3 regions of the Paenibacillus sp. MABNR03 genome follow, and region 1 is predicted to be linked to each of the others. Evidence: riboswitches for the same ligand, from Rfam matches in the RefSeq annotation. Region 1 holds a riboswitch; each other region holds the start of a gene.

Region 1 (3,277 bases):
CGGTTTTGCTATTTGCAGTAATATCCCTTTCAGGTTGGATTTATCACCATCATATAAGCCTTGTTTCACCAACTGTTTGTATGTCAGCTTATAAATCTCCACTTTGTACTTCTGGTGTAGGTATTCTACGATGTGTTGTCGGTCAGAATCACCTGGTTGAATGCTTTGATCGAAGACTACGGATATATACTCCATGTTTGTGTTAAGAGCTGTATCTGTAGATATGATTTCATCCAATGCAGCACGATAAAGTCCATCTAGACTGTTTATTGCCTCAGCATCTGTAGACCTGCCTGAACAAGCTGATGTCAGAGAAACTGCTACACAAACCAAAACACAATATAATAGCTTTTTCTGTATAATATTCCCCTCCTAGTATTTCATTATTTAAATAACGGAACTCATGATGTACTTGTTGCAAAAACAAAAAAGCAGTCCCTAAGGACTGCCCACTCAGACTACATTTTCACTTCAAGAGTAAACTGCTCCAGCTCTTCTTCGGCTTCACGCAGCAAATCCAATAACTGATCTGCGTATTCTCCAAGGACTGCCCTGCTGGCCTCAAAATGAAGCCATTGAATGGTAAGCGGCATTGAAATATAACCCGTCACACCATCCCACAACGCATCCAAATTGCGTCCATAAGATTCTCCTAATCCTAGCTTCGCCTGAAGAATGTCATGTAATTCTTCTTTTCCATGAATGTCACTTCCATTAATAATTACTTTTTTCATACCATCCTACCTTTGGTCATTTGATTTGTTCAAACGTGCGATAATGATCGGTTGTTTTATAGATTAAGCCATCACTGGAGTATAGAATTCGGTCGCTTCCCCGGGTTCCTCCTGAATAATTAATATCTGCTTCATACCAGGTCCTCCCTTTTTTCTTGGGCAGCAACCCTTCACGATTCTGAAATACATCACCGCCGATACTTTTGCCTGGAGCGACGGTTTGCAGATTGCCTTCACTTGGTTCCCAACCCAGAGCTCTGGCTTCTTTCTTCGTTATATAATTTTCCGGAAGTTCTTGATGGTCGATGATATAATTGGCAACTTCATCAAATTGGGTCAGGACAGCATTCTCCTGAGCAGGATCATCCAATGGAATCGATTCAAGCGAACAACCTGCGAACAGCATGGTTGCCAGAATAATAAGTAACGTGCCTAACCATTTTTTAATAAGCATTGCGATTTGTCTCCTTTTGATCTTTTCATCGCTCCCATTGTGCTGTGATTGCAGTGACGTGAGCTAATTTATGAACTGTTTTACCATCCATTCCCTTTCATCAGCATCGCTCATTCAGGATCATGGTACAAAAAAGTATATACCAATCAAAAGTATTGAACAATTTTTCAAATTGAAGTACGATCAGATTAATATTGTAATGGTCGTATGTAACTGGCGAACACGGTGAACCGTGAGGGAGCATATGATTCTAATCAGCCGTACGCCTGGGCAGAGGTAAGGAATCTTTATTTCCTTGCCTCTTTTTAGTTGGAAAGGGCGATGAACAAGATGACTACAGATCAACTCATTTTAAATGGACAAACGGTAGCGGACTTTATGAAGGAAGAAATGGTAGCAAAAGTTGCAATGATTAAGGAGAAAGGCATCCTCCCTTGTCTCGCTACTATTCTGGTCGGCAATGACCCTTCCTCAGAAACGTACGTACGCATGAAAGGAAATGCATGTGCCCGTTTAGGTGTACACTCCATTAAGGTCGTTCTGCCGGCTGAAACGACAACAGAGGAATTAATTCAAGAAATAAACAAATTAAACGCAGACCACTCCGTACATGGCATTCTGTTACAGCACCCTGTGCCGTATCATATCAACGAAAGAGCCGCTTTTGATGCAATCAGCATTGAGAAAGACGTTGATGGCGTTACGACCCAAGGCTATGCGTTAAATGCTTTTGGGGCAGCCGCGTTCCCTTCCTGTACTCCACAGGCGATTATCCGTATTCTGGATTTCTATAGGATTCAAATCGAAGGCAAACATGCCGTTGTCATTGGTAGAAGCCCAATCTTGGGCAAGCCTGTTTCAGCCATGTTACTAAACCGAAATGCAACGGTGACGACCTGTCACTCCAAAACCGTCAATCTGGACGAAATTGTGAGGTTAGGGGATATTGTGATTGCTGCTGTTGGCAAACCGTTGTTTGTAAAAGGCAGCTGGATTAAACCTGGCGCTGTTGTGATCGATGCCGGCTACAATAAAGGTAACGTCGGTGATGTGGACTATGTATCCTGCTTGGAGCAGTCATCTGCCATTACACCAGTACCAGGTGGAGTTGGCCCCGTGACTATTGCTACGCTTATTGAACACACAATCCAGTCAGCTTATATGCAATCTGAAAGATCATAGTCGTTATAACAGCACCCAAGCCCACTCTGTCTGATGAGGGGCCTGTGTGCTCTTCTTTTATTTTCTTGTGGAAGAATATTAGCTCGTGACTACACTTTTTGGTGGCAAGTTCTGGTGTGATCGTCAATTCCTCTGGTTTTTCACACGCTCTTATCCTCCCTACGATTTTACATATTGCAAAATAGCCGTCGCTGCACGGATTCGCAAGTCTGCATCTTCACTTTGCAATGCTTCTTTCAAAACATCGAGAGCTTGCTGAATGATCCTTTCATCTACCCTAACGGTATCTTGAACTGACATTTCAGTTTTGGGAGCTATCGAAAGCCATGGGTCCAGTTGAGCCTGTGACAAGGGATGATCGAATTTTACAACAATAGAAGAATCATTAAGCAGTGCACGTACTTTGTCATTTATCGCGGTCAGAGGAATACGCCCCAACCAGGTAACTCCTCGCCGGTGACATATCAAGTCTTCACCCGTGCCCGAGGAATCATCATAAAAATAATCACCCACATCCCCAACGTATACCCACTCATCATCGTCTATCAAGATAAAGTCCCCATCCTGCATGATATTTACAAAAGTATGGAGAGTATCCATTGTCCGGTTCAGCTCCATTTCATTAAGCGCATAGCGTTGTACGAGTTGCTCTCTCCATTCTTCAGAAGACATTTGCTCGAGATCCCCTGTAGCTGGCCAAACGATACCGATAAAGTTATTCTCCAGAAACGAAGTAGTTCTATCCACTCCGTGTAATGTAGATTGTATATGATATAGGTTCATACTAATCACTCCTCGCCCAAATCCTTAATGTAGTCTAATTGAAAACTCACAGAAGTATTACAATGTTCCACTCAAAAAGTCATTACGTTTTCATTTCCCGGAAATGAGTTCGTATATTACCTTG
Region 2 (3,277 bases), on a different contig from region 1:
GGGGGTATGGGGATGTGGGATGTATCTGCCCATTTGGGGCAGTTGGTAACCATTTTGATCATGGCCGTCGCTCTGGGGCTGGATGCCTTCTCGCTTGGCATTGGGATAGGCATGAAAGGCATTCGTTTACGCGACGTGCTGCGAATCAGCTTTGTCACAGCCCTGTTCCATGTCATCATGCCGCTGATCGGTATGTATACGGGGAAATACGTCAGTTCTCTCCTTGGGGACATTACGACGTATGCTGCAGGCGGGCTGCTCGTTTTGCTCGGTGGTCACATGATTTTGAATGCGTTCCGTGAAGGAGACACAAAGCTGGTGGATCACCGATCCATGCTGGGTGTAATTTTGTTTTCGCTCAGTGTAAGTGTGGATTCATTTTCCGTTGGCGTGTCACTCGGCATGTTTAGCAGCGATCTGGTACTGACTGTACTGGCTTTCGGCGCGTGTGGCGGAATCATGTCCGTGATGGGACTGCTGCTGGGAAGACGAGTGAGTCAAAACCTTGGCGATTATGGCGAAGCCATTGGTGGAGCCATTCTGCTCGCTTTTGGGCTATTGTTTATATTTTAAAACAGCCATTCACGCGGAATGCTTGCAGCATTGTGCAGTCATACCTATTTTCTTTCAATTTGCTTCGTTTAAAATTAAAATATGGCATCATTCGACAACATTTGCGAAATGGGGAGGCTATCACAATGAAACATATTTTGTTTGTATGTACAGGGAATACGTGCCGCAGCCCCATGGCGGAGGGGCTTTTACGCAAGCTGGCTTCAGAACGGGGCATTCAGGTAGAGGTTCGTTCTGCTGGTGTAGCAGCAACAACCGGTATGCCGATTTCCCGTCATGCCGAAGCCGTATTAAGAGATCATCAAGTGGAGGGACCTGCACATTCCACGCAGCTTAGTGCGAGCCTCATTGGATGGGCCGATCTGATCCTTACATTGACGCGAAGCCACAAGCAGCATGTAATGCAGGTTTTCCCGGATTCGGTCCACAAGACGTATACCCTGAAAGAGTATGTGGAAAATGATGAGCAGGTTCTGAATGATCTTCAGGAACTGGACAGCCTGTTTGCGACACTGGAGCTGAAACGTGCACTGGGTCAGGAGATTCTGGCGTCAGAGCGTGAGCGCGTGATTGAGATCCGCCAACGCATTCCGAGCTTTGATATATCCGACCCGTTCGGCGGCAGTCGTGACGATTATAATATAGCTGCGGCAGAGATCAGGACCGCACTGGATCGGCTTCTGGACAAGTTGGGATAAACCGGTGCTGTGCGGGGAAATGTAATTGGGCGGTAACGATCGAATCTTAAGACTCCGTTTCCTATGAAAAAAACGAACATGTGGTGTAAAATACCCGTTGATTTTAGACGCAGGTTGTTTTATGATGAAGGGGAAAACAGGGATCCGGTGTAACTGGCGACGAAGTGGGCACAACCACAATGGAGCACCGGAACAAACGGCCGGTCGCCTGGGCAAAAGAGCAATTCTGCGGTACCCGCAGACTGCTCTTTTTTTCGTCTTTCATCTGATTATTCGCTATAATAGTACCTGAAATGCCGTGCATGAATACAAAATCGGGCAGCCGTGAGGAAGTCAGGCATGATTTTATCGGGAGGCGATAGGATGACTATTGAGTTAGATTCGGAACAACCCGGATTGCAGGAACAGACCGCATCCATTCTGCGAGAACTGGCACATGCCGGACAGCTTGGGCCTGGACAGATCGTGGTAATCGGTACAAGTACAAGTGAAGTCGCAGGCCAGAAAATTGGTACAAGTGGTGCGATTGAAGTGGCACAGCAGCTTCTTGCGGGTATCCGCGAGGTGCAGCAGGAATTTGGCTTCGAGCCTGTGTTCCAGTGCTGTGAACATTTAAACCGTGCGCTGGTGATGGAGCGTTCTTTGCTCACACGTCTTGGTTTGACCGAGGTGGGGGCCGTACCCGTTCCCAAGGCAGGCGGTTCCATGGCATCCGCAGCATATCGCTCGCTGAGTGATCCCTGCCTGGCCGAACATGTGCAGGCTCACGCGGGAATGGATATTGGGGAAACGATGATTGGCATGCATTTACGGCATGTGGCAGTCCCGTTCCGTACAGCACTTCGCTACATCGGGGAAGCCCGTGTAACGACAGCCTTGACCCGTCCGAAGTTGATTGGCGGCGAACGCGCGGTGTATCGTATGGAAGAGCAACCAGATTCGACATTTTGCGACTAAAATCTTCAACCAACTATAAAGCGAAACTGAAAGGTTACACTCCTAACTCCGATTGCAAAACCATCTTCCGATCGCTGTTATCCCCAGATTTTTTTGAATCCCCTTTAAAGGGGAAATCCGGTGATAAAGGGGAAATCCGGTGATAAAGGCGAACACTTCGTTTCTCTAGATTGGTCCTGCACTCTCCGTTTTCGTGTAAACATTAATTTCGCTTTATAACTTCACTTATACCTGGGAGGAATTTAAACATGGAACAATTGCGCAAGAATGACCCTGCAGTACTAGAAGCGATGAATCTTGAACTGAAACGTCAACAGAACAACATTGAGCTGATTGCATCCGAGAACATCGTAAGTGAAGCGGTAATTGAGGCACTTGGATCTGTACTGACGAACAAGTACGCTGAAGGATACCCAGGCAAACGTTATTATGGTGGCTGCGAGCACGTGGATGTCGTGGAAGATATCGCACGTGACCGCGCGAAGGAGCTGTTTGGTGCTGAGCATGTGAACGTGCAGCCTCACTCCGGAGCACAAGCGAATATGGCAGTGTACCTTGCAGCCCTGAAACCTGGCGACACGGTACTGGGCATGAACCTTGCTCATGGTGGACACCTGACTCACGGCAGCCCGGTGAATGCATCCGGTTTGCTGTACAATTTCGTGGCTTATGGCGTACAGGAAGATACGTTCCTGATCGATTATGATGAAGTGCGCAAAGCGGCATTTAAGCATCGCCCTCGTCTGATCGTTGCAGGTGCAAGCGCATATCCGCGTACCATTGATTTTGAAAAACTGGCTTCCATCGCCAATGACGTAGGCGCATTGTTCATGGTGGACATGGCCCACATTGCAGGACTGGTTGCAGCCGGATTGCATCCGAGCCCGGTTCCACATGCTCATTTTGTAACAACAACAACACACAAAACGCTGCGCGGACCTCGTGGTGGTATGATTCTGTGCCGCAAATCCTGGGCAGCCGCGATTGATAAAGCCGTATTCCCGGGTTCCCAAGGCGGACCTTTGATGCACGTTATTGCTTCCAAAGCG
Region 3 (3,277 bases), on a different contig from region 1:
AGTGCAACTAACGGACAGGTTGGTTTGCTATAGACATTTCAGATGGTCCCATCTAATTATATTAAAAAATGATCGGTTACAGAGACTGATCGCCTAAAATGAACGTATGAACGATGGAGGTAATATGAAAAAAACAGACTGGATTAAAGTACTCCTCGTGGTGTCACTGTTCGGAAATTTGGCGTTTTTTCAAAATCATGAACGTGCAAGCAGGAAACAAGATATTAAATATGAATTATTGAATTCAAACATTTACAGAGATTTAGCTCAACTGGAAGAGACTATACAGTACCAGATAGATAATAATTGGAAGAACGAGCCTCTTGTTACACAGAAGCTTGATGATGCCATTGATTCAATTCTCTTGAGCCATGTAATGGAGGAAGACAAGAATAAAGAAGATATCCTCTGGGAATTGCACGAGTACTTGTATAAGTTTAAGTATAGTGAAGAAACTTTTGATGTTATTTTAAACGATGAACAACGCTTTAATTTCATTTATTTAGGCGATAAACTCCGTTCAAGTGGGTGGAACTATGGGGTAGGGGATGATTTAAAATGGAGTGTTTTTAAATCAAAAGTAAAGGAACTAGTAGCGGAAACATAAAAAAATAATTCCATATGAATTAGGATTTAACTGATGCGGAAAAACTATAAATCTATAACGTTGGTACCTCTGTTAATTAAACTGAAGACCACACAACACCACCGATCATATATTTACCCATAAGAATATTTGGAGATTCGTGATATTTTAAATGTATTTAGAAGCATAAGTTTGCCGTGAGTCCCGATTATGACGATGTATGATAATTAAATTTAGACAGCCAGCAAGTTGATCGGCTGTCTTTTTCGTTAAACTAACAGGCAGGTTAATGTAAATAGAACTTCACTTCTTCGCTTGCAACCTTTCCCTGTAATAAACGTTTTATTAAAAACTAGGGTGATTGGGAAGGAAGATGAAATATGAATTTTTTTATTTATCTAGGGATCATTCTCATTTTTGTTTCTGGACTTTGCATTGGAGCATGGACGACTGGTTACCAACAAAGAGGTAATTTTTATTCAGAGTCTAAGGAAGACCGTAAAATAAAGAAGAAAGTTGCGACATGGTCTGCTTTAGCAGGTGTCTGCTCGTTTGCAGTTGCTGGATTGATGTATTTACTCAGCTAACGGGCAGGTTAGTTCAACAAAATGTAGGAAAATAAATATGCTTATCTTAATTTGCAGAATCTTCGAATACTGTAAGGAGTGAAAGCAGATTGTCTAGAAATAAATGTTTCAAGATAGGAATTAAGCTCGAGATCAAAACCAGATAAAAGTGAAAGCGTGTAAAAATTCCATATAATTACAAATAAAAAAGATGTCATGTATACTTAGTGTTAAATATCTGATATGTGTAACTGGCGTAAACGTGGAGTGAACCGGGGTGGCACATATTTTATATGCCGTACGCCTGGGCGAAGTGTTTGATCTCTTGATCAAACACTTTATTTATTATTCAAGGAATGAAAGGAATGGTGGCGGCAATGAAAATGGCGTTTGTGTTATTCGATGGAATGACAAGCATGGACTTTGCTGGATTTTATGAAGCGGTGACTTGGCTAGTGATTCTAAAAACGAAGGAAAACGTATCATGGACATTCTGTGCAGACAAGGATGAAATTACAGATGATCGGGGGTTGAAAATGAAATCCGACGAAGTGTTACCTGATCTAGGTGATTTTGATCTAGTGTTTTTCCCGGTGGATTATCAACTAGAACGCTTCGATTTGATGAGGATTTCTTGGGCTGGGTCCGAACGGCAGAGTACGTACCGTATAAGATTTCTATTTGTACAGGGGCTTTGCTATTGGGCGCAGCAGGTTTCCCGGCAGAAGTGGGGAAATCCACAACTTCAAAAATGCTAGTTCAAGCCCTGAATAAAAATGCGTATATTTCTGAAGATGATGTTAGTCATCTTCCAGTTAAAGGACGAGGTAAACCCTGGTTAGATAAAGAAACAAACGACTTGACCTGGAAAAACATATTCAGTTTGACAAAGAATTTGATGGATTCTGGCTATGATGTAGTTGTTGACTACGTGGCTTTTCCAGAAGACATTAATAAAAGAATTAGCAGATTATGATGTGAGAATAATTTATGCGGGTATTAATGGTGTATCGTCTACCCATTATGTATAGCGACGGTTTAAGAGCTGCAGAAAATCAAATGAAAGAAATACGCCAAATCTACTCTGGTATATTCATGAAAATTCAACTAATTTCTTCTGGTAACAACAGCACTACCCATGACGCACATGCGTCATGGGTAGTTTTTAATCATTTTCATATGTTCAGGAGGGGGCCGTGGTGAAATAGCGATGTCCTAATCACTTCGCTGGACAGACAGAGTGGAAAGACAGAGTTTTGTGTAAAAATGGCCACCGACCGGGAACGGCCATTCTTCGTATACATTTCCGAACCGACTTACTTGACCGGCCCCATCCAGGTTGAAATCGTCTTCTGCTGGTGCGGCAACGGCGGTTTCAACTTCCCGTTATCGATCAAATGCTTCAAAATATAAGCGACCAGCCGGCCTCCGCCGGTGTTGCCTCTCACCATGTAAGCAAGCTGCGGCTCCAAATGCTTCGGCTGATTTTGCAGGAACAGGTTGAGCATTTTGTCGTAGAGCTTGCCGACAGCAGGCGCATACAGAGCGGACAAATCCGGCATTGCCTTGTTCAACCGATCCAACGTTTGCGGAGAGTCGATCCAAACCGCATTGAACTTGTACCCCTCCTCCGTCTTGCGGATGTACCCCTTCTCCAGCAGGAACGAGTATTGCTCGGCGTTCTCTTCGTTGTCGGGCAGTTCCCCTTGTTGGAACGCATGACAAATCTCGACATTCCGGTATTCCAGGAAACGCCAATCCATCTGGCGGTCGCTCCAGTAAGTATTGAATTGCCACAAGTATAAGGGAGTGTCTTCGACGTAGCGGAGCGACGGACCGAAGGTGACGTAACTACTCAAATCAAAACCCGGATCGGCATTGTGGCTCCGGTTTAACGCCGCATAGGCAATATACTGACCTCCGTCCTTTCGCATTGGTGCGACCGCATCGAAGCTTTCGCCCGCCGGCATGCTCCGCCAAGATTGCTCCTCGACGTTCTTGGGCAGCAAGGTCCAGAGCAGGAAGTTATAGTCGCCGTCCGGAACGTACACTCCGCTATCCTCGACTTGCCGGCGAACTTCCATTAACGCGTCAAAATGAACATCGGCCACTTCGGCGGCGCAAT

What was found. Region 1 has a riboswitch for ZMP and ZTP ahead of AAIH57_RS04105 (bifunctional 5,10-methylenetetrahydrofolate dehydrogenase/5,10-methenyltetrahydrofolate cyclohydrolase). Riboswitches for the same ligand answer to the same signal wherever they lie in the genome.
Region 2: linked by a shared signal. The riboswitch ahead of AAIH57_RS22225 (TIGR01440 family protein) and the one ahead of AAIH57_RS04105 (bifunctional 5,10-methylenetetrahydrofolate dehydrogenase/5,10-methenyltetrahydrofolate cyclohydrolase) in region 1 are both predicted to bind ZMP and ZTP.
Region 3: linked by a shared signal. The riboswitch ahead of AAIH57_RS12735 (hypothetical protein) and the one ahead of AAIH57_RS04105 (bifunctional 5,10-methylenetetrahydrofolate dehydrogenase/5,10-methenyltetrahydrofolate cyclohydrolase) in region 1 are both predicted to bind ZMP and ZTP.

Annotation. Positions count from the first base shown of each region.
Region 1 covers NZ_JBCIYR010000001.1:955,772-959,048, reverse strand. The annotation lists gene AAIH57_RS04115 (barstar family protein) at 459-734, opposite strand; gene AAIH57_RS04110 (ribonuclease domain-containing protein) at 751-1,188, opposite strand; ZMP/ZTP riboswitch at 1,388-1,467, shown strand; gene AAIH57_RS04105 (bifunctional 5,10-methylenetetrahydrofolate dehydrogenase/5,10-methenyltetrahydrofolate cyclohydrolase) at 1,519-2,370, shown strand; gene AAIH57_RS04100 (hypothetical protein) at 2,530-3,153, opposite strand.
Region 2 covers NZ_JBCIYR010000004.1:566,436-569,712, forward strand. The annotation lists gene AAIH57_RS22215 (manganese efflux pump MntP family protein) at 13-573, shown strand; gene AAIH57_RS22220 (low molecular weight protein arginine phosphatase) at 699-1,271, shown strand; ZMP/ZTP riboswitch at 1,411-1,492, shown strand; gene AAIH57_RS22225 (TIGR01440 family protein) at 1,635-2,228, shown strand; gene glyA (serine hydroxymethyltransferase) at 2,477-3,277, shown strand, end outside.
Region 3 covers NZ_JBCIYR010000002.1:898,647-901,923, forward strand. The annotation lists gene AAIH57_RS12725 (hypothetical protein) at 125-607, shown strand; gene AAIH57_RS12730 (DUF5316 family protein) at 967-1,173, shown strand; ZMP/ZTP riboswitch at 1,390-1,469, shown strand; gene AAIH57_RS12735 (hypothetical protein) at 1,853-2,128, shown strand; gene AAIH57_RS12740 (RNA polymerase sigma factor) at 2,469-3,277, opposite strand, start outside.